One region of the Paenibacillus sp. UASWS1643 genome, then DNA from elsewhere that is predicted to be linked to it. Evidence: riboswitches for the same ligand, from Rfam matches in the RefSeq annotation. Region 1 holds a riboswitch; each other region holds the start of a gene.
The links. A riboswitch is a leader RNA that binds a small molecule or an ion and turns the genes downstream of it on or off. The one in region 1 is predicted to bind thiamine pyrophosphate.
Positions count from the first base shown of each region.

Region 2: another riboswitch for thiamine pyrophosphate. It lies ahead of FE296_RS25015 (thiamine phosphate synthase); the one in region 1 lies ahead of thiC (phosphomethylpyrimidine synthase ThiC).
Region 3: another riboswitch for thiamine pyrophosphate. It lies ahead of FE296_RS21965 (ABC transporter ATP-binding protein); the one in region 1 lies ahead of thiC (phosphomethylpyrimidine synthase ThiC).
Region 4: another riboswitch for thiamine pyrophosphate. It lies ahead of tenA (thiaminase II); the one in region 1 lies ahead of thiC (phosphomethylpyrimidine synthase ThiC).

Region 1 is NZ_VXKZ01000092.1:75,101-80,463, reverse strand. Features, by position in the region: gene FE296_RS03855 (alpha/beta hydrolase) at 1-125, opposite strand, end outside; gene FE296_RS03850 (IclR family transcriptional regulator) at 485-1,228, shown strand; TPP riboswitch at 1,378-1,491, shown strand; gene thiC (phosphomethylpyrimidine synthase ThiC) at 1,914-3,698, shown strand; gene FE296_RS03840 (aspartate/glutamate racemase family protein) at 4,229-4,918, opposite strand; gene FE296_RS32615 (hypothetical protein) at 5,097-5,264, opposite strand.
Region 2 is NZ_VXKZ01000115.1:80,134-85,496, reverse strand. Features, by position in the region: gene FE296_RS25030 (thiazole synthase) at 1-474, opposite strand, end outside; gene thiS (sulfur carrier protein ThiS) at 477-680, opposite strand; gene thiO (glycine oxidase ThiO) at 677-1,849, opposite strand; gene FE296_RS25015 (thiamine phosphate synthase) at 1,867-2,529, opposite strand; TPP riboswitch at 2,753-2,862, opposite strand; gene FE296_RS25010 (ABC-F family ATP-binding cassette domain-containing protein) at 2,937-4,487, opposite strand; gene FE296_RS25005 (hypothetical protein) at 4,626-5,363, opposite strand, start outside.
Region 3 is NZ_VXKZ01000113.1:388,657-394,019, forward strand. Features, by position in the region: gene FE296_RS21950 (pectate lyase) at 1-28, opposite strand, end outside; gene FE296_RS21955 (radical SAM/SPASM domain-containing protein) at 377-1,252, opposite strand; gene FE296_RS21960 (aspartate/glutamate racemase family protein) at 1,384-2,082, opposite strand; gene FE296_RS32910 (hypothetical protein) at 2,161-2,301, opposite strand; TPP riboswitch at 2,451-2,553, shown strand; gene FE296_RS21965 (ABC transporter ATP-binding protein) at 2,730-3,497, shown strand; gene FE296_RS21970 (ABC transporter permease) at 3,484-4,299, shown strand; gene FE296_RS21975 (ABC transporter substrate-binding protein) at 4,465-5,363, shown strand, end outside.
Region 4 is NZ_VXKZ01000115.1:733,291-738,653, reverse strand. Features, by position in the region: gene FE296_RS27670 (PRD domain-containing protein) at 1-530, shown strand, start outside; gene FE296_RS27665 (carbohydrate binding domain-containing protein) at 886-1,197, shown strand; gene FE296_RS27660 (endo-1,4-beta-xylanase) at 1,275-2,201, shown strand; partial or broken gene FE296_RS27655 (hypothetical protein) at 2,237-2,509, shown strand; partial or broken gene FE296_RS27650 (sugar-binding protein) at 2,562-2,795, shown strand; TPP riboswitch at 3,002-3,099, shown strand; gene tenA (thiaminase II) at 3,217-3,882, shown strand; gene FE296_RS27640 (spore coat protein) at 4,019-4,315, opposite strand; gene FE296_RS27635 (hypothetical protein) at 4,326-4,526, opposite strand; gene FE296_RS27630 (zinc-dependent alcohol dehydrogenase) at 4,558-5,363, opposite strand, start outside.

The sequences.
Region 1 (5,363 bases):
AATACAACGGAGAGCAGCAACGCTACGATAATATGTTTGAACCGAATCAGCCTCGGTGATAGGGAAGAGGGCAGATCGGACACTTTTGTTTGCAGCGGGGCTTCGCTCTGGGATGTTTGATACATGAATGCCCCTCCTTTGAAGTTCAGTTGAAGATAACAACGACATGAAAAGAGAATTGTGTCGATTTCAGAGCCTGCTTCAGAGCGATATCTTAATGTAATATATCTTTATCGTATGTTCCAGTATAGTCAAAGTCAATTGATTGAGGGCATTTGTTACGCAATTGTTATATAGTTCTTAAGATATATGGGTAACATTACCTTAGTGTGTAAATTACAGGGGATTAAGTCTTATAAAAAGGAAAAATTTACACATTGGCCTATTTCGATTTTGGCTCTTTTTGGTTTACAGATGAGACCGTTTCTCATATAATTTATGTAACCAAGTTTCATGTGATGAAACATGAGGAGGGCATCATGCCATGGAAGATCGCAAGTTAACCGTCCGGGCTGTAGAACGGGCGCTGGATATATTATTATGTTTTACCACACGCAGTGATCTGGGACTCACCGAAATTGCCAGTCAGATCGGCCTGCACAAAAGTACAGTACATCGTTTGATGGCTACGCTGGAGGATCGAGGGTTCGTGATCCGCGATGCAGCAACAGAGAAGTACCGACTTGGCATCCGAATCTGGGAACTGTCGGCTCATATGTCTCGCAGTGATGATCCCGCTATTCTACTGTTGCCTGCGATGGAGCGACTGAGAGATCGATTGGGGGAGACCGTGAGTCTGTACCTGCGTGATGGCAGTGAACGGATACGGATTCAGGCTGTGCAAAGTGATCAGGCGATTCGTCGAGTCGCTCCCGTCGGTGTTAGACTCCCGCTGTCTGTGGGCGCTTCCAGCAAAGTCTTGATGGCGTTTGCCACGGACGAGGATCGTGAAGAACTGATGAACGGGCCGGAATGGCCGGTGTTTATCGATCCAGCGGTGTATTTGGCACAGATGGGAGACATCCGGGATAACGGATATGCCACGAGTTACGAGGAACGTGAGCCGGGAGCTGCGGCGGTATCGGTGCCGATTATGGATCGCAGAGGCAATATTGCAGCTGCGCTCTCGGTCTCAGGACCTGTCAGCCGACTTTCGCAGGAGACATTGCATGAATACGCACCAGTGTTGAAGGATGCTGCTACGCAGATGGGACTCATGTTATCCTGATGCTGATGTAAGGTTTTTCTCCAAATTGAGTTGGTGTTCTGGAATATAAAGGTTGTTTTTATGTTCCGGTTGCGCTACTCTGTAATGGACGGCCCAGCGGGGCCAGCTTCAATGAATATGAACGGCGGCATGTGTGTGCCGCAACTTGTTAACGTTACTGGGGGAGTCCGAACTGTCCGGACTGAGACGGAATCGCATGAGATTCCGGACCCTTTGCACCTGATCTGGATCATACCAGCGTAGGGAAGTAATCGGCGATATGACCACAACCACCACATGATGTGACCCTTGTAGGGCTCCGTTAAGGAGCTGCATGAAGGTGCATTATTGGTGATGGACATTAAAAGTCGGTTCCTTCGGGGACCGGCTTTTTTATATACAGTGAACGGGCGATATAGCACGTACTCCATCGACTTCTTTTTCAATAACCTGCGAAATTGGGCTTGGATGATGAGAGAGAAGTCACCATAGATCCATGATCTGTGGTAACCTCCGTTCTGTTGTTAACTGTACATGAAAAGTGTCTCTCCTGGTCTGGCGTAGGATCGCTCTTTCTTCTCTGCATTGCGCATGATTTGGGACAGGTACGTAAGCGAGCTAATGAAGATACCAACCAAACAAGCGATGAACACTGAGGAGGAGACAAGCGAACATGAGTACAGGAAATCAAACGGGACAACAAGCGATGGAACAGGAACATAACGATCAGCAGGTGGAAAAAGAAACAGGAGCGGCCGGACGGGTTCAGCCCTTTCCGGGTAGCCGCAAAGTCTACATTCAGGGCTCACGGCCGGACATTGCTGTACCGGAGCGTGAGATAGCCCTTCATGACACGAATACTCCCCAAGGGGTGGAGCATAACGAACCGCTGCGTGTCTACGATACGAGCGGCCCCATGACCGATCCCGCATTTCATGCGGATATCCGTGCAGGTCTGCCAGCCCTGCGAACCCGTTGGATCACAGAGCGTGGCGATGTCGAAGCTTATCAGGGCCGTACGGTTAAACCGGAGGATAACGGACTGAAGCCCGGAGGGAAGAAAGCCGGCACCGAAGAGTATCCCGGATTACGTGGCAAACCCTTGCGAGCACAGCCAGGACGCTGTGTGACCCAGATGCACTACGCGAGACAGGGAGTCATCACGGCAGAGATGGAATTCGCCGCCATTCGTGAAGGCGTGGAACCGGAATTTGTGAGGCAGGAGCTGGCGAGTGGACGGGCCATTTTGCCATCCAACATCAATCACCCAGAGAGTGAGCCGATGTTGATCGGTCGTCATTTTCACGTGAAGATCAATGCCAACATAGGGAACTCTGCCGTATCCTCTTCCATCGAGGAAGAGGTGGAGAAGATGACTTGGGCAGTACGCTGGGGATCGGATACGGTGATGGATCTGTCCACAGGCAAAAACATTCATACCACCCGGGAATGGATCATCCGTAATTCTCCTGTGCCCATTGGTACGGTACCGCTGTATCAAGCGCTGGAGAAGGTGAATGGCGAAGCTGAGGCGCTGACCTGGGAGTTGTACCGTGACACACTCATAGAGCAGGCAGAGCAGGGTGTGGACTACTTTACGATTCATGCAGGCGTGCTGCTGCGTTATATCCCGATGACCGCCAAGCGGATGACAGGCATTGTGTCTCGCGGTGGGTCCATTATGGCAGCATGGTGCCTTGCGCATCATCAGGAGAATTTTTTGTACACCCATTTTGAAGAAATCTGCGAGATTATGAAAAGGTATGATGTGGCGTTTTCGCTGGGAGATGGACTTCGTCCAGGCAGTATCTACGATGCCAATGACGAAGCTCAGATGGCAGAACTGGCTACGCTTGGGGAACTGACGCAGATCGCATGGAAACATGATGTGCAGGTGATGATCGAAGGCCCGGGTCATGTGCCGATGCATAAGATCAAAGAGAATGTGGATCTACAGATGGAGATCTGTAAAGAAGCACCGTTCTACACACTTGGGCCGCTAACGACCGACATTGCGCCAGGATATGATCACATCACGTCTGCCATTGGGGCAGCCATGATTGGCTGGTTTGGCACGTCCATGCTCTGTTATGTTACGCCAAAAGAACATTTGGGCCTGCCCAACAAGGATGATGTGCGGGAAGGGGTCATCGCCTACAAGATCGCGGCCCACGCCGCCGATCTGGCGAAAGGCCATCCACGTGCTCAACGCCGGGATGACGCATTGTCCAAGGCACGCTTCGAGTTCCGCTGGCGTGACCAGTTCAACCTGTCATTGGACCCTGAACGTGCGCTGTCCTACCATGATGAGACGCTGCCAGCAGAAGGAGCCAAAGAAGCTCATTTCTGCTCCATGTGCGGACCGAAGTTCTGTAGTATGCGCATCACGCAGGACATTCGGGCCTTTGCTGCGGATAAAGGATTGTCCGAGAATGAGGCTGTAGCAGCGGGCATGCAGGAAAAGGCCGAGGAATATCGGACACGGTCCTAGGCGCCGTTACAGCGCAAGCTGGGCAGTCTGACATCGTTTGAAGGTGAGAATACTGCTATCATATCGTCTTCTTCATCTTATTGATCAGCTTCCTGATACTTTTTATCAGCATTATGGTTGATTGTCTAGCAGATGTTTAATAAAATGAATGTAAGTAAACACCAATAAGAGTAGCCAGGCCAATGGCTACTCCTGCACAGCATTTGCGGTGGGTATTCCTCCGAGTGCAGCAAGTTCAGATGAAGTGACCCGTCAGGCCGTCAACCTGTGGCGGGTCACTTCTTTTTACGATCGATGTATGTCAGAAGCGCAATAATTAACATCGCGAACACGATTACGTCGTTAAAAGAGAAGTTCATAGGATCACCTCCCACTGGAGGCAAGCCTATTTCCCACCACAAATTGGCTGTACATAGTGATTATACCATTTGAAATGCCCTTCTTCGAGAGCGTTTTTATTTTGCAAAAGGAGCCAATATAGTAGGTTCACATTTTTTTAGTGAGTGTAATATGTCACTCCAAATCCGCTACTACTGTCGAACCACACCCAAATTCTTCTCCAAATACTCCGCAAGCAATGCCAGCGGACTATGGATCGCAATGCCTGTGTCTGCTGTAACCTGTGCAGCTGCGGGAGCCATAGACAGTTGGGCTGCCACTACCGCTTTACCCGGATAATTTTCAGCGATCTGCTGTAAGCCTTCACGTACCGCTTCGAGATACCCTTGCTGATCTCCACGCATGATCAGCTCGAATGTCCCTGGGATGCACATCGCTTCCGTCTGAGCTGTCTGGGAAACGTGTAGCTGCCCACTTCCATCCTCTTGCTGTAACGCCTGATTCACCCGTGCCATCGTTCCTTCAATGGTTGCGGGGTTGGTGAAAACGATTATGTATTCTCCGGATACTCGCCGCATCTCCTGCAATAGCGGATCATCTATGCCGATCACAGGCACAAGGACCTGTTTGGCTTCTTGCCCCAGTACTGTCGCAAAGAGGGTACACGTGACCAGAATGGCATCTGCATGACACTCAGCGATCCAGTGGAGCGTCTGGGCTACTTTCTCGTGGATAATTACATCGTTAAAGTCAGCGTCATGTTTAAGACGATCCAGTCCTGGATCCACGTAATGGACCAATTCAACTTCATAAGCAGCAAGCGTCTCTTCAATTAAGGCGATGTTGGAATAGTGTGCGTGAAAACAACCAATGGTGATCATAGGCTAAGTCCCCTTTTACAGTTCGTATAATGTGATGGAAATCGTAGATATTTAAACCATTATAGAAACATGCCTGAGAACTGTACAGGTGTGTGCTACTCAACGCCAATAACCGCCCTTCCGCCAGGCTGCGGAAAGACGGTTGATAACCGTACTTGAATAGGGTCCGGTGTCCATTTTATCGAAGGGAAGGAGAAGTACTCTTCTTCGCCATTTTTTGCTGCAGAATTTCATGAAAGGATAGACCTTGAGTGTTCTCATTCTCCTTTTTAGGAGCAGTGGTCGCCGTGTTGCGCGGATATTGGTGGTGGTACGGGATCATTTGCTGAATAGGCATGCGGATCATCTTGGTTCCTCCTTTAATGCATTTTTTTAAATTATGTATCTGGTTACCATGCCAGGTGCGCATATAGGTACATGTGACTTGTTAGACGAAATAAAAGAG
Region 2 (5,363 bases), on a different contig from region 1:
AGCTCCGATGGGAGAAGCGCCAGGCATTACAGCATGTACGCCAAGCAATTGTAGCCTTTTGGCCAGAATGACATCATCTGAAATATAAGGCAATACTGTGAAGCCCTTTTCAAGCAAAATTTCGCAAGCCTTGTACGTTTCAATCGGATCTGGGAGTAACGTCATTCCATCTCCGATGACTTCGACTTTTATCATATCACAAAGTCCTGAAGCCCGCGCAAGCTCGGCAATCCGCACCGCCTCTTCCGCATTTGAAGCTCCAGCCGTATTCGGAAGAAGAGTGTATTTGTCCAGATCCAACGTATCCAGGAAATGTTTCTGGTTACGTTCCTCCAGATTCAGACGACGAACAGCAAAGGTTAAAACTTCCGTTTCAGATGCTTCCACAGCCTGACTTTGCACTTCCAGATCCGAAAACTTGCCTGTTCCGAGCAACAATCTGGACTCAAACGTATATTTACCAATGTTCAACATCATCAACCGCCTCCTACAAAATGTACAATCTCAATTCGATCGCCTTCTCTTAATGCAGTCGTTTCATGATACTCACGGGTTAAAATATGCTTGTTCAGCTCTACAACTACAGTCTTGACTTGCAGATCAAAAGATTTAAGCAGTTTATCCACACGATTCAATCTGTCTTCAATCTCCATCCGTTGTCCATTAACGATGATATTCACTGCACCACTCCCTTTCTGTTCAATCGCTCCGGACTCAGCGCCTCAATTCCGAGTTCTTCTGAGCTTTTGCCAGCGAGCAACTCCGCGATAAGCCTGCCTGTTATCGCACTAAGCAAGATACCGTTGCGGTAATGCCCAAAGGCGGCGAACAGCCCGGGTATATTCTTGCAAGCACCTATATAAGGCAATCCATCTGGAGTTGCTGGTCTTACGCCTGCCCACGCTCGTATAAATTGTGCTTCTTTCATCCCGGGCACCCAGTGGGTAGCCGCTGTTAGCAGCTTTTGAACACCCTGTACAGAAACGTTCAAATCCGTTCTGCCTGGCAGACTGGTTGCCCCAAGCCAAACTTCACCATTGGCTTTGGGAACAATATAGATATCCTCTGCATACACCGTTCTGTCAGGTCTGTACCCTGCATGTTCATCTGAGAACTGAACGGCGGCTATTTCACCTTTCACCGACCACACAGGCAAGCTCAGATTTACATGTCTCATCAACTCTTCACTCTGTAATCCAGCCGCTATAATGACATGTTTGCATTTCATCTCACCGATCGATGTGGAGATCCCCTGCACGCCGTGTTCGTTTGCTTGCACACGTATATCCTGTATGCCCTCCATAACCCGTGCTCCCAATGCTTGAGCGGATTCGGCGTATGCCTTCGTTAGATGGACTGGAAGTATTTCACTCTCGTAAGGTCTGTAATAGGCTCCATACGTATCTCTGTTGAGCCATGATGCCTCATGTTGTACAACGGAACGATCCCACCACACCTCATCAGCAGAAGTAGACAACGCAAACTTCCGATTGTCCTTATAACTACTTAATTCACTGTATGAACGAAAAGGAGTTAGGAATCCCTGGCATTGCAGACCAGTCTCTACCTCACTGAGTGTAGCCATTAGCAATTGTTGCTCGATAAGTAATTGTCTACTCTGCCTGGCAAGCTTAGCCATCAAAGGATGAGCAAAATCCTCACTATCTGCCGCTAGCATTCCAGCCGCCGCGCATGAAGTGCCTCCTGCAATCGCCGAACGCTCCAGCAACAGCACATCCTGTCCACGGGAAGCAAGCTCATATGCGATTGCACAACCAACAACGCCTCCACCTACAATAATCGTTTCTGCATGAAACTTATCCGATTTATCAGTAATGATCTTCTTCATCCTCTCATCTCCTTGATTCAGCGCCTCAGACTTTCTTTAGCAACGATAGCCTGCCTTAATAATGCAGCCGACCGATCCGGGGAATCGCTCGCCCATACATTCGAGATCACAGCGGCTCCCTGTGCGCCTGCAGAGCGAATCGCCTGAATGTTTCCCGGCTCAATGCCCCCGATCGCAATGACAGGAATGGAGACACCCCTGCACACTTCAGCCAGAGCATATAATCCTCTTGGTTCAAGACCAGGCTTACTGTTGGTTGTGTAGACATGCCCGAAGAAAAGGTAATCGGCTCCCCGTTCTTCAGCGATTTTTGCCTCAACGATTGAATGAACAGATACACCCAGACGAAGGCGCTGCACATTGCCTATAACAGCAGGATTATAATTTCGTATCGCATCTTGCCCCCAATGTACACCGCCATAGATGTCATTCTGTGAAGGCAGCTCTGAACCATTGATAACGATGCGACAAGATGGAACGCCAACGCTACGCAGACTTTCAGCCCAACCAATCTTGTCTTGCCATGTGAGTTGTTTTTCTCGTATGTGAATATAGTCCACCCAAGACCAAACGTCCTTTGCAGCTTTTACAAAAGATGCTTGATCCCCTGCACCCCTAGATACAACATGCAATTCAAATGATTCTTGAACATGTTCATGAGAAATTACCGTACTGTTCATCTCCTTCCAGGCGGAATACTATGAAAACACAAAAAAGCCACTCCCGTAGGGGGTGGCTGCGTGTTAATTATAGGACCAGATGACTGACTGAAGCATACAGTTCATTTCGTGCAATAAAGCTATAGACCTTATAGCCTTAACGTTATACACGCAACTGCATGTTTCAATTCGTTAAGCAGACGGTTGAAATCCTTTCGAATTGCCGTTGCTCACGTCATTCACTGAAACGCGCTCGCCACTTCCCTACGCTGGTATGATCCAGATCAGGTGCAAAGGGTCCGGAATCGCATTCTTCCATCTCAGCCGCATCGTGCGGCCCCCCTAGTGTTCATATGAAGTTGTAGCCTATGTTACCATAGACGGATTTTTTTGTCACCGTCATTTCTGTTAAACATTGTCTTGAATCTCTAGTTTTTCTCAGACCATTCTTCGACATTCCATGTTTTGGTAACCCAACCCTCGTAGAAATCAGGTTCATGAGATACAAGTAACACCGTTCCCTTGAATTCTTGCAAAGCACGCTGCAACTCCGCTTTGGCTGTGACATCGAGATGGTTTGTCGGCTCATCGAATAAAATCCAGTTGCTTTCACGCATCAAGAGTTTGCATAAACGAACCTTGGCTTGCTCTCCACCACTCAGCATGTTAAGCGGACGGGTAATGTGCTCATTTTTCAATCCACAGCGAGCGAGATGACCCCGGACCTCATTCTGGGTCAAATGTGAAAACTCATTCCAGACATCCTCGATGGGCGTGATATTCCCAGCACGAACTTCCTGCTCAAAATAGGCCGTTTCGAGATAATCTCCCAAAAAGGTCTTTCCACTGAGTGGAGATATTTTTCCCAGGATGGTTTTCAACAGCGTTGATTTACCGACACCATTACAACCTACGATGGCAATTTTCTCACCACGTTCAATCGTCATCGTCATTTTGGGCAGCAAAGGATACGTATATCCAATTTCGAAATCAATACCCTCAAAGACCGTTTTGCTACTCGCGCGGGCATCCTTGAATTTGAACGTTGGTTTAGCCGCCTCATCTGGACGATCAATACGTTCAATTCTGTCCAGCTGTTTCTCCCGGCTCTTCGCTCGACCTGAAGTTGAAGCACGTGCCTTGTTACGCTGAATGAAATCTTCCTGCTTCTTGATGTACTCTTGCTGCTTCTCGTACGCATCAATATGCTGGGCTTTATTCATATCAGCCATCTCAAGGAACTTGTTATAGTTCGCTGCATATCTCGTTAATTTGGCAAATTCCAAATGATAAATGACATTTACGACTTCATTCATGAATTCCGTGTCATGGGAGATTAAGAGAAACGCATGCGGGTAGTCCTTCAGGTACCGTGACAGCCATTCAATGTGCTCTACATCCAGATAGTTGGTCGGCTCATCCAGCAAAAGAGCTGTAGGTTTCTCAAGCAGAAGCTTGGCAAGAAGCACCTTGGTACGTTGTCCACCACTTAGAGCTGCGACATCTCGATCAAGACCAATTGCGGACAAACCAAGACCATTGGCCATTTCTTCCACTTTTACGTCAATCAGATAAAAGTCGCCCTGTTCCAGTTGTTCCTGAATATCGCCCATCTCTTCCAGCAACTGCTCCAGCTTATCTGGATCTGCATCTGCCATCTGGTCCGTTATATTCATCATTTCTTTTTCTAATTCAAGCAACGGAAGGAATGCATCCTTAAGCACGTCACGAATCGTTTTGCCTGGCGTAAGCTTCGTGTGCTGATCCAGATATCCATAACGGACCTTAGGTGTCCATTCCACTTTTCCACTATCTTTAAGCAATTTACCGGTAAGGATGTTCATTAATGTGGATTTACCCACACCATTGGCACCAACAAGTCCTACGCGCTCTCCGGCAAGTAAACGAAACGATACATTTTTAAATAACGTGCGATCTCCAAAATTGTGACTTACGTTCTCTACTGACAATAAACTCATAAGATGAGGTTGCTCCTATCTATTAGACATTACTTTTGTTATTGTTCCGAAACCCTATTCTAGCACAGGTCCCGTCTTTTCTGAAAGTAATGTAAACAGTTCAAGAACCTCTTACATAATTTTGTCATACAGGCTACCCTAACGATTAGAGCATTTATATTCGAAATAGCCTTGTGCAGCTGCTTGTCTTGCGTCTGTAAACACCTCTTCAGCACGGTAACCATTACCACATGTGGAGGGATAATAGTACCTGATACCCGTTAAAGGATCTCCCCCACCTACTATGGCCGTTTTCTTCACAAGTCTGCCTCCACCGATCGCATAATTGTTGATCTTTTGGTCACCCACACCTATACCTTGGATAAAGGCCATAATCCCTGTATCGTTAATGGAGTTGTACCAATCTTCCTGCGCAATCAGGGGCATCGTAAACGTATAGGAAATACCGTTCTTTCTGGCAAACTCATTATGGCGGTTAATCACATCAGCCAGATCATCCTGCACAGTAGTCACAATCCGGCTTTGTCTAACTTGCTCAAATACGCTGGTATTCTGAAGTAAAGGAATCTGTGTGCTTGAGGCCAGTTCTTTTTGAAACCCTTCAATCCATTTCCCTGCGTTTGCGTCATAGGCATATACGTAGTCGTCCAGTGTGAAGTTAATACTGTTACCATTAGAATCTGAATATGTATAAGGTTTCTTGGGGCTCCACACTTGCCTGAAAGAATCTTCACGGTTACCCGTCATCTCTGTTTCTGTGGACAACATATAATAGCCATCATAATCCAGAATAACCACGGCAGGAATGTAATTAAACATGTTTCGAATAGCTGCGGGATCATCCTGAATCCCCATATTCAAAGCCATCGTCTGCGT
Region 3 (5,363 bases), on a different contig from region 1:
ACAGCAACAACGTCAACATTTTTTTCATTACTTTATTCCTCCCTTATTCTCTCGTTATTTGGTATTGTACAAGCCTGAGCTTGTCCTGGAAGATCGTCAGAGGTGCACCTCTGTCCGACCCACAACCTAATCCTACCAAATAAGGAAGGTGACTAGAATAATCATTAGATCAGATATATTATGACATCGCACAATGCCTGTTATATCCGCATTTTTTGCATGCCAGGTCTATCAAGCAATATGCTCATATCAACCTCTGGTATGCTCATTTGTAACGTATGTACCCCTCACTTGAATACCCGATAACAAAGAAAGACCACTACATTTGTCTCCAAATGTGTGATCTGAATGGCTCCTAGCTTGCTTATATAAGATGTCAGGCTCCAAATCTCTGACGATAACCGCACTTTCGACACAACTCTTCCACAGCTTCCCGCCTGGAGAAGCCATATACCAGATTGTTCGCTCGCTCACCCTCAATAATCTCCGAGAATGACTTCTCGTGCACATTACCCAGGTTAATTACACCCTCGCCATCGAGACAGCATGGAACCACCGTTCCATCCACAAGCACAGCTGCCTGACCACGCAATGCATGGCAGAAGCCTTTGCCGTCATCTTCAGGTGCATCCAGACTTGGCCACTGGAACTCATGGTCCTGATTCAGGTATACATTCGGGGCAATTTTGACCCCGCTGCCTGGAACTACTTTTTCCTCAATGCGGAAGTCCAGATTGAACTCACGTTCCAATACTTCAAGGGTCTCCCGATTTCGATTCATCTGAGCATTTGTGAAGTTATCTTGCGTCAGATTCCACAGTCGGAATGAGATGATGACATTGTGCTTAACGGCCTCGTGTACAAAGGACAAAATGTTGCTCAGGTATCCGTCACGGTCGGTTGAACCTTCATGCCCATCGAAGCTGTGCAGGGAGAAATTCATCTGCCGCAGTGCCGGTTTGCCAAGCAATTTATGCTGAGTCTTGGGCAATAGTGTACCATTCGTTGTAATGTTCACCTTGAGTCCCTTCTCATGTGCGGAATCGAGCAACAGATCTATTTTGGGATGCAACAAGGGTTCACCTTTGACATGTAGATAAATATGATTGGTGTGTGGTTTAACTTGTTCCAGTATATTGTTGAAGACTTCAGGGTCAATGAATCCTTTGGCACGCTGCGTCTGTGGACAGAAGCTGCAAGCCAGATTGCAGATACTCGTGATCTCAATATATACTTTTTTGAACGTTTTCAACTTGGGTCCCCATTCTGCCTAGGAGGGAGAACAATCCCACCTGCATTTTGTGATCCGGCCTATACGGGCCATCCCTATTATATCGGGTTCATGAGCCGAGGTAAATCAGAGAACTGGTTTATCTGGTTGTGTCAAAATGATTTGGCTAGTGCCAAATTTACAGATTCAATCGCATGAATACGTGTTGTATCAAATAATGGAACTTCTGAATCCTCTACTTTTACTAATAATCCAATTTCGGTGCAACCTAATATGATCCCCTCAGCTCCATCATCAACTAGCCTTTGGATCACCTTTTTATAATAATCCCTTGATAAGGGCTCAATTTTCCCTAAACATAATTCCTCATATATTATTTTATTGATAACTTTTCTATCCTCTTCATTCGGTATCAAAACCTTAATACCATTAAATTCAATTCGTTTTTTATAAAAGTCTTGTTCCATCGTATATTTTGTGCCGAGTAAACCAACCATACTTATTTTGGACTTATGAATTTGATTTGCTGTTGAATCAGCAATATGTACAATGGGTAAACGCACTTTTTCTTCAATATGTTTAATCACTTTATGCATCGTATTTGTACAAATTACAATCATTTCTGCTCCTGCCTTTTCCAAAGACTGAGCAGCATTCCCTAATAATTCACCAGCACTTTCCCAATCACCTTCAGCTTGATAACGCTCGATTTCTTCAAAATCCACGCTATATAAAATGCATTTGGCTGAATGAAGTCCTCCCAATTTATTTTTCACTTCTTCATTAATAATTCGATAATATTCTAACGATGACTCCCAGCTCATTCCACCAATAAGACCAATCGTTTTCATATACACTCCCCCTTCCATTTAATACATTCCGAAAGCAGCATATAGAAATTTAATAGATATTGTACCGTATCTATCTGATTAAATAAACCTGCCCCAGTAAGAGGAATAGAGGGACCTGGAGCAATTCCGGCAACGGCTTATTGCTTCTACCCGAATGATCTGGCTGTACAATCCGAATAATCTGACCGGACCATTTTCACGACTGCTTGGTTTACTCAATCATATTCCCTCCCATGTCGTAATTGTCTTGGACGAAGCGTATTATGAATCCGCAGAAAGCCAAGATCAGTACTCACATTCTTTCCGAGCGCCCCCTTTACATTCCACTTGCATGTGATATATGCTGAACACACAACTGCATATCTTGAACATTGCACTAGGGGAGCCTTACGGCTGAGACGAATCGAATGATTCGGACCCTTTGAACCTGATCTGGATCATACCAGCGGAGGGAAGTGGAGCGGCCTTTCAGTAAGCGGATTTTTTCATGTTGATAATGAAATTTAATGTGAATTGAACTTACAGACCCACTCATTTCTCCGGAAATGGGTGGGTCTTTTTCGCGTTCTGCGGGCAGATCAGAAGGTGTAATTAAAGATCCCGCAGTTTGAAGTTGAATTTGGAATAACAAGGGGGGACAAAACGAGATGGATAATAACATAACCATTCACAACATGAGCTACGCTTTCCCGGGAAAAAGGGATTCCCCCGTGCTCTCCAATGTGTCGATGCGTGTAGCCAACGGCGAATTCGTCTCGCTTATCGGCTCCAGCGGCTCCGGTAAAAGCACCCTTTTCAAGCTGCTGGCAGGCCTGCTTGAGCCAACCCATGGAACCATTGAAATTCCTTGGGTCCCTGAAGGAAAGCGACTGGGGCAGGTGGCCTACATGCCACAAAAGGACCTCCTGTTATCCTGGCGAACCGTCATGGAGAATTGCATGCTCCCCGCTGAACTTGCTCCAGAACGGCAGGATAAGGGAAGAATTCGCGCGGACATTCTGGCTGGGCTCGACAGATTTGGCCTATCCGGCTACGCGAATGCTTACCCAGACGAGCTGTCGGGTGGCATGCGCCAGCGTGTCGCGCTGCTTCGTACTTTGCTGACAGGTGGCCAACTCATGCTGCTGGATGAACCATTCGGCGCACTCGATGCCTTAACCAAACGGGAGATGCATCGCTGGTTGTTGGAACTGTGGGAAGGCCTGGGCAAGACCGTGTTGTTCATTACGCATGACATTGAAGAGGCGCTGCTGCTCAGTGATCGGATTATCCTGTTAACCCCGGGGCGCCAGGGCCAACAGCTACAGGATTTGACGGTACCTTTGCCACGTCCAAGACATTCGGACATGATCTACGAACCGGCGCTCGTTCAGATGAGACGACGACTGGAGGAACAATTGCATGCGAGAAGGTAACTTGGGAGACTGCATGAAGGATAGCGTAAGGCGTTGGCTTGCCCGTTATGGTCTGTTTCTTTGGCTCCTGCTCTTGCTGCTTGCCTTCTGGGAATGGATTGTGCGTATGGGATGGGTGCCCTCCTTCATCATTCCAGCCCCAACGGCGATTGCCAGCTCCCTGTATGAGCATCGCTACCTCCTGCTGGCTACACATCTGCCTGCTACCTTGATGGAGGTTGTCGTTGGTTTTGGCTTGTCCATAGTGACTGGAATTACGCTAGCGACAGGCATGCATATGAACCGATCGATTGAAAAGGCCTTGTATCCCTTCATCGTAATCAGTCAGACGATCCCGCTGATTGCCCTGTCCCCCGTCTTCATCCTATGGTTTGGCTACACGCTGTGGAGCAAAGTCGCCGTGGTGTTCCTGATCGCCTTCTTCCCCATTGTGGTCAGTACCTACGATGGACTTCGCCAAGGCGATCCAGAGCAGCGTGAACTGCTGCTCACCATGGGTGCCAGCAAGTGGGATATTTTTTGCAAACTCCAGATTCCACTTGCACTTCCCTCTTTTTTCTCGGGGCTAAAGATGTCTGTGGTGTACTGCGTGGTTGGGGCAACGATTGGCGAATGGCTCGGTGGCAGCAAAGGTCTCGGATACTTCAGCCGCCGCATGTCCAGCAACATGAACACGGATGCGATGTTTGCAGCTATTGTGCTGTTATCCCTGCTCGGGATCGTTTTGTTTGTACTGATTGCCTGGCTGGAGAAACGGTTTAGCATCCAGCGTCATCGTCAATGGAGGCAAAAGAAAAGTTGAATGATCTTCGAGAGAAACTTGATTTAAGTATAGGAATTACGGTTTCCAAAACATACTTATGTACAATTTCAGCAGCAAACTTCAATCAGTACATTGTCACATTGTCGTTAACATGCTGTTGCCCATTTTCTACAAATCAAAACGATGAAATGAGGAACTTCATTTATGAATAACAAAGGTATATACTCCCTGCTTCCCATCATGCTCATTAGCCTTTTGCTGATAGTCAGTGGGTGCAGCACCACGAATACCAGCAATAACACGCCAACAACAGACTCTGCAACCAATGCACAACAAACAGACAAGTCTGCAACCGAACCAGCATCAGACGCCAAAGATAAACTGTCCATCATGCTCGACTGGTACCCGAATGCAGTACACTCCTTCATCTATGTGGCTCAGGAAAAAGGGTACTTCGCAGACCAAGGTCTGGATGTCGAAATTCAGATGCCTGCGGATACCAATGATTCACTCAAACTTGTTGCTGCCGGTAAAATTGATCTGGCTCTAAGTTACCAGCCCCAAATCTTGCTCGCACGTGGCGAGAACATTCCTGTACGATCTATTGCTGCTGTTGTTCGGCATCCACTTATGCATCTGTTGACCGAAGCAAATGGTAACGTGAGCTCACCCAAAGATCTTGACGGAAAAACTGTCGGTTATTCGTCGATTCCGCTGTATGAAGCGATGCTTCGTACGATGATTAGCAAGGATGGTGGCAATCCCGACAACATGAATCTGGTTGACGTTGGGTTCGATCTAATTCCTTCGCTGGCTTCTGGACAGGCGGATGCGATTATGGGTGGTTTTATTAACCATGAACAATTGATTTTGGAGAAAGAAGGACATGCCATGAAATCGATTGACCCTGTCGACTATGGTGTGCCTGATTATTATGAATTGGTTCTGACCGCGAGTGAAGCTGGTATTGAAGCAAAAAAAGACCAACTTACCCGGTTCGTCAAAGCGATTCAGGAAGGACAAAAATATGTGACTGAGCATCCAGAAGAAGCCTTGAATATTCTGCTCGCTCATGAGAATCAAACGTCTCCGCTTGACCCGGA
Region 4 (5,363 bases), on a different contig from region 1:
AAGGTGTAGCATTACAGAATCGCATGTTATGGGAGATCCAGAGGTTTCATCCTCTCGAATTCGAACTGGGCCTTGAAGCTGTTCAGATGCTGAATCTAGAATTGGGGATTGAACTACCGGAAGAAGAAGCAGGGAATATCGCTTTTCATTTTGTGAATGCCCAAACGCATGAACAGAATATGGAGCGCACGATGCAATCCGTTAAGATGTTAAAAGATATTTTTAACCTGATTCAATACACCTTTGATATGCAATTGAACAAAAATTCCATCCATTATGTGAGACTTGTCACACATCTGCAATTCTTCATCCAGCGTTTACAAGAAGGACGTCTGGGCAATTCGGCGAAAGATTTTATATTTCAACACATGGTAAAGGAGCACCCGCTTGAATACAAGTGTGCGGAGATGATCAAAACCTACGTGCAAAATATGCTGGATATCTCCATATCGAACGAGGAATTATTATATTTGATGATTCACATTGCACGAATTGTGCAGGAGGAACAGGGTGACGAGGGACGATTATAAAACAAAGTTAAAGTTATATTCCCTTATTTTTGGGGAAAGCGATTCTTTGAATATCTGATGCCTTGATTTCTAGCATGTTTATATGCCTGTTAGCAGACAGGAAAAAAGATACTTTCTAACTATGACCGTTTTCTCGTATTTTATCGGGAAACGGTCTTTTATTTTTGCAAATATGTAGCGGCTTTTTGATATTTCATGCGAACGAACTCCACCTTCCTAAACTCACAATTACCAAACGATAACTTTTTATTATAATTATTGGAAATTTTTAAGTGCTATCCAAAAAACTATAATCTATTTATCTTGATGTTAATCCGTTCAGAAATACTTAGACCAAATCATGAGGAGGAATTTTATGAAACGGTTAGGTCAATGGAATATAACGGCCTTGGTTCTTGTGCTGGTACTCGCCATGTTTCCATTTTCGAATGTCTCACATGCAGCCAAGGCAGTTACAGAAGTGGAAGGAGGTCATTTGAGCACAAACTTTGAAGACGGTACACTTCAGGGATGGACTCCACGTACAGGTAACGAAAGGCTGACAGTGACACAACAGGAAGCACACGAAGGTCAGTCCAGTATGCTGCTGGAACCCGATCGGCAGCGTGAAGATTGCCAAAACAGAATGGAATACATGGCACAAGATCACCGGAAAATTTCAGTATAACGATGACCCCACTAAATTGAATCTGTTCATCGAAACACCCTACATCTCTGAAGATAGCGTAGATACGTTATCGTTCTATGTGGATGATGTATCGCTGGCAGTTGGAAGGCGCATATGGACAACTGCTCACAAAACACTTTAACAGCTTGACCGCAACCTATGAGATGAAACCGAAGTACATGTCTCCTTCCGAAGGTGTTTATGAGTTCGAGGCAGCCGATCAATATGTTCAATTCGCCGAGGAACATGGTATGGGCGTACGCGCACATGCGTTGTTGTGGCATATTGATGCTGCAGAGTGGATGTTCAAGGATCCTCGGGGTAACCCTGCGAGTCGAGAATTACTACTTGCCCGGATTCAGGATTATGTTGAGACCGTCATGACCCGATACAAAGGTAAGATCTATGCCTGGGATGTGGTAAACGAGGCGATTGCGGATAGCAATGGTGATGCCAACGGTTTACGTAAAAGTCCCTTTTATGAACTAATCGGTCCGGATTACATTGAGAAAACCTATGAATTCGCCCGTGCAGCCGATCCGGATGTCAAATTATACTACAACGAATACTTCACGGAAATCCCTGAGAAAAGAGAGCATATGTATCGGTTGGTCAAACGACTGAAAGAGAAAGGGCTCATCGATGGTGTGGGTTTGCAATCTCACTATAACCTGGAATCCCCGCCCATCAAGGAAATTGAAAAAACGATCAACATGTTCGCCGAACTTGGATTGGATATTCCGATCACGGAACTGGATGTTGATAGCGGAATTCCATTTGGTGAAGAGATGTCCGATGAAGTTGCGGTAAGGCAGGCGCATCGATATAAGGAAATGTTGGATTTGTACAAAAAACACAAAGATCACATTTCTTCAGTTACCTTATGGGGACTCCAAGATGAGAAGTCTTACAACAACCAGGCTATGCTGTTTGATTCAGCCCTGAAGGCCAAAAAAGCATACTGGGGACTCGTGGATGAATCCAGCTTGCCTGTGTTGACATAGAGAGCCGTCTCACTTTCGGGTAAACCGGATATCAGGTTGAATTGTCCATTCCATGGGGTGGTATCCAAGCCGGTTCAGAATATGAAGCCGGATTGGATATCCGTGTGACTGATGGCGGTACAAATGGGACACAACCTTATAATCCACTGTACTGGAATGATCGAACACAATCTCAGGAGCAAGATACAAGCAAATACGACGTGATTCAACTCGTCCCTATGCCAAATCTGCACAAGCTGTGCAAGGGATTGTTCAGATTGATGGGAAGAAAGACGCCCTATGGAATAAGGCTGTACCATTTGAAGTAAAACGGTTGAATGAGAGCGAAGGTGCAGAGGGGGGGCCTCACCCGGACGCCTTGTAAGTGCTGTGAAGAAAACAAATAAAGGATATCTCGTAGTAGCCAGAATTCAATTGCATTCACTGACGCCCAAAACAGGAAATGTTCTCGGTTTCGAGCTCCAAATTGACGACAACCAGGGCGGAGGTAAGCAGAACGTAGCCAAATGGAATGATAAGACCAATGAAAGCTGGAGAAATACTTCCCAGTACGGAATACTCACTTTTGTCGGAAAGAACAAACACGGGCATTAAACCATTGGCAGTAGTTGCAAGAATAGAAACCATCATAACAGTGGCTAAAACTCAACCATTGTTGTGATGGTTTTCATCATTTAAATACGTCACTCAAACTGATTATGGGGGATACAATCTGCCTTGACTATATTTAACAGCCCTTGATATACTAAATGGATGTTATTTTCTCTTTTATGCGGATAAGAAAGCAATCAACTACATACAACCGTTTGCGAGGGAGCCTTAACCGGCTGAGAGGGTGTTAAACCGACCTTACCTGATTTGGATAATGCCAACGTAGGGATGCAACGATGAAACGCTGTACTTGGGTAGCTCATGCGAACCCCCTTGTTTTAGTGTATTTGTCTGCGAAACATCCTATGGATGTTTCGTTTTTTTGTTTTAAAATACATACGTACATTATGAATTGGAGGGACATATGTTGACTATTTCAGAGAGACTATATCAGGCAGCACAGCCTGTGTGGAAGGAATGTCTTGAGCATCCCTTTGTTAAAGGAATCGGAGATGGTTCCTTACCGGTCGAACAATTTCGTTATTATTTGCTGCAAGACTACTTGTACCTGTATGATTATGCCCGTGTATTTGCACTAGGTATCGTCAAGTCGCACGACCCCAAATTGATGCAGTTTTTTAGTAAAAACGTAGATAACATCTTGAATGGCGAAATGAAAATTCATCGTTCTTATATGGAGCGATTAGGAATTACAGAGGATCATGTTTTTCAGGTAAAACCTGCACTGAAAAATGCAGCTTACACTAACTATATGCTTTCTGTTTCCCATGCGGGTGGCATAGCAGAAGTACTTGTATCCATTCTGGCCTGCTCATGGAGCTATGCAGAGATTGGTCAAGTTCTTTCCCAAAAGCCAGGTGCAGCTGATCATCCTTTTTATGGTGAGTGGATCACAGGATATGCTTCCTCTGAATACAACAGCAGCAATCAATCCCTTGTGACGTTAACGGATAAGTTATTAGAAGATTGTAGCGAGGAAACGTACCAACGGATGGAGGATATTTTCGTGATGTGCAGTCGCTTTGAGCTTGATTTTTGGGAGATGTCATGGAGGATGGAAAATAAGTAGAATACGTAAAGGAACGGTTGTATAAGCGTGTTTCGTGACGATGCCGAAAAAAGGGCGGATTGTATCCGCCTTTTATTATTATTGAAATTCTTGATACAGGAACATTTTGTTCTCTTGGCTAAAATCAAAAAGGGTGTCAGGACGGTATGTTCATAGCAGTCTGAATGTTTTTCAGATCGAGCTGAATTTGCTCTGCAATATGGTAAGGGTGGTATAGGCCATGCTGCACCATGTAATTTGATATCTTTTCATAAGAGTCTATGGCTTCATCGAGCTGTTTCATCAAAATTTGCTTGATTTCGGGGGTGGCACATTCGGTCACAGCCATGGCGTAGTTTCTGACGCTGCTCTTGGCGTTCATCAAAAAATCCATTGCGATCACGTCATCGGTCAGCGTATTAAGACCAGTCATGTGTTCTAATATTGGGTTCATTTTTTATCTCCTATACAGTCGCTTTAGACAGCACTCCACCGAGCTCCTGAAGCTGCTGTTGTGATAATGTTGCATCTTGTTGCAAAATTTGCTTGAGCTCCGGGTCGGTTACCAGAGCTTGCATGGTCTTGGATTTAGTCATGCAAACCGTCTTGAACGCAGCTATTTCATGTACCTCGAGCATCTCATGCAAAGCGTAAGTGGAATCCATTCAGATTGTCCTCCCATGTATCTATTCATATTTAAGGCTTTAAGATGACTTTAATGCAATCGTCCGTTTTTGTATCGAACACTTCATAGCCCCGCTTGGCCTCGCTGAGCGGAATGACGTGTGTAACAATGTCCCCAGGGTCCACTTTGCCAGACGTAACCAACTCGTACATATATGGCATGTAGTGAATTACCGGGGCTTGTCCGGAACGAATATTCACGTTTCGCTGCATGATGTCTCCGAGCGGGAATCCGTTATAACGTCCGCCGTATACCCCAGTGACTTGAATGGTGCCGCCTTTGCGGACCGCCTGAGATGCAATGATAAATGCGCTCATGGTGCCGCCTTGCAGTTTCATACCGCTGGCCAGAAATTCAAGATCGCTCATCTTGCCGTCCATTCCTACCGCATCGATAACAACATCGGCGCCGCCTTTGGTCATTTCCTTGAGAGTGTTCCCAATATTCTTATCCTGTTCGAAGTTTACGATTTCCACATTGTTTGTTCGCTTTGCATGCTTTAAGCGGTAATCGACATAGTCGACGGCTATGACCCGCTTAGCTCCTTTCAGCCAGCAAAATTTCTGGGCCAGGAGTCCGACCGGACCGCATCCGAGCACGATGACCGTATCTCCATTCTTTACACCGGCGTTATCTACGCTCCAGAATGCTGTCGTCATGGCATCGGCAATCAAGCTTAGCTTTTCGTCAGGTTGTTCGCAGTTTTCGGGAATCTTGAAGTGGGTAAAATTGGCGAACGGGACCCGTAAATACTCGGCTTGCCCGCCAGGATATCCACCGGTCGTTCCGGAGTATCCGAAATATGCGCCCATATCCC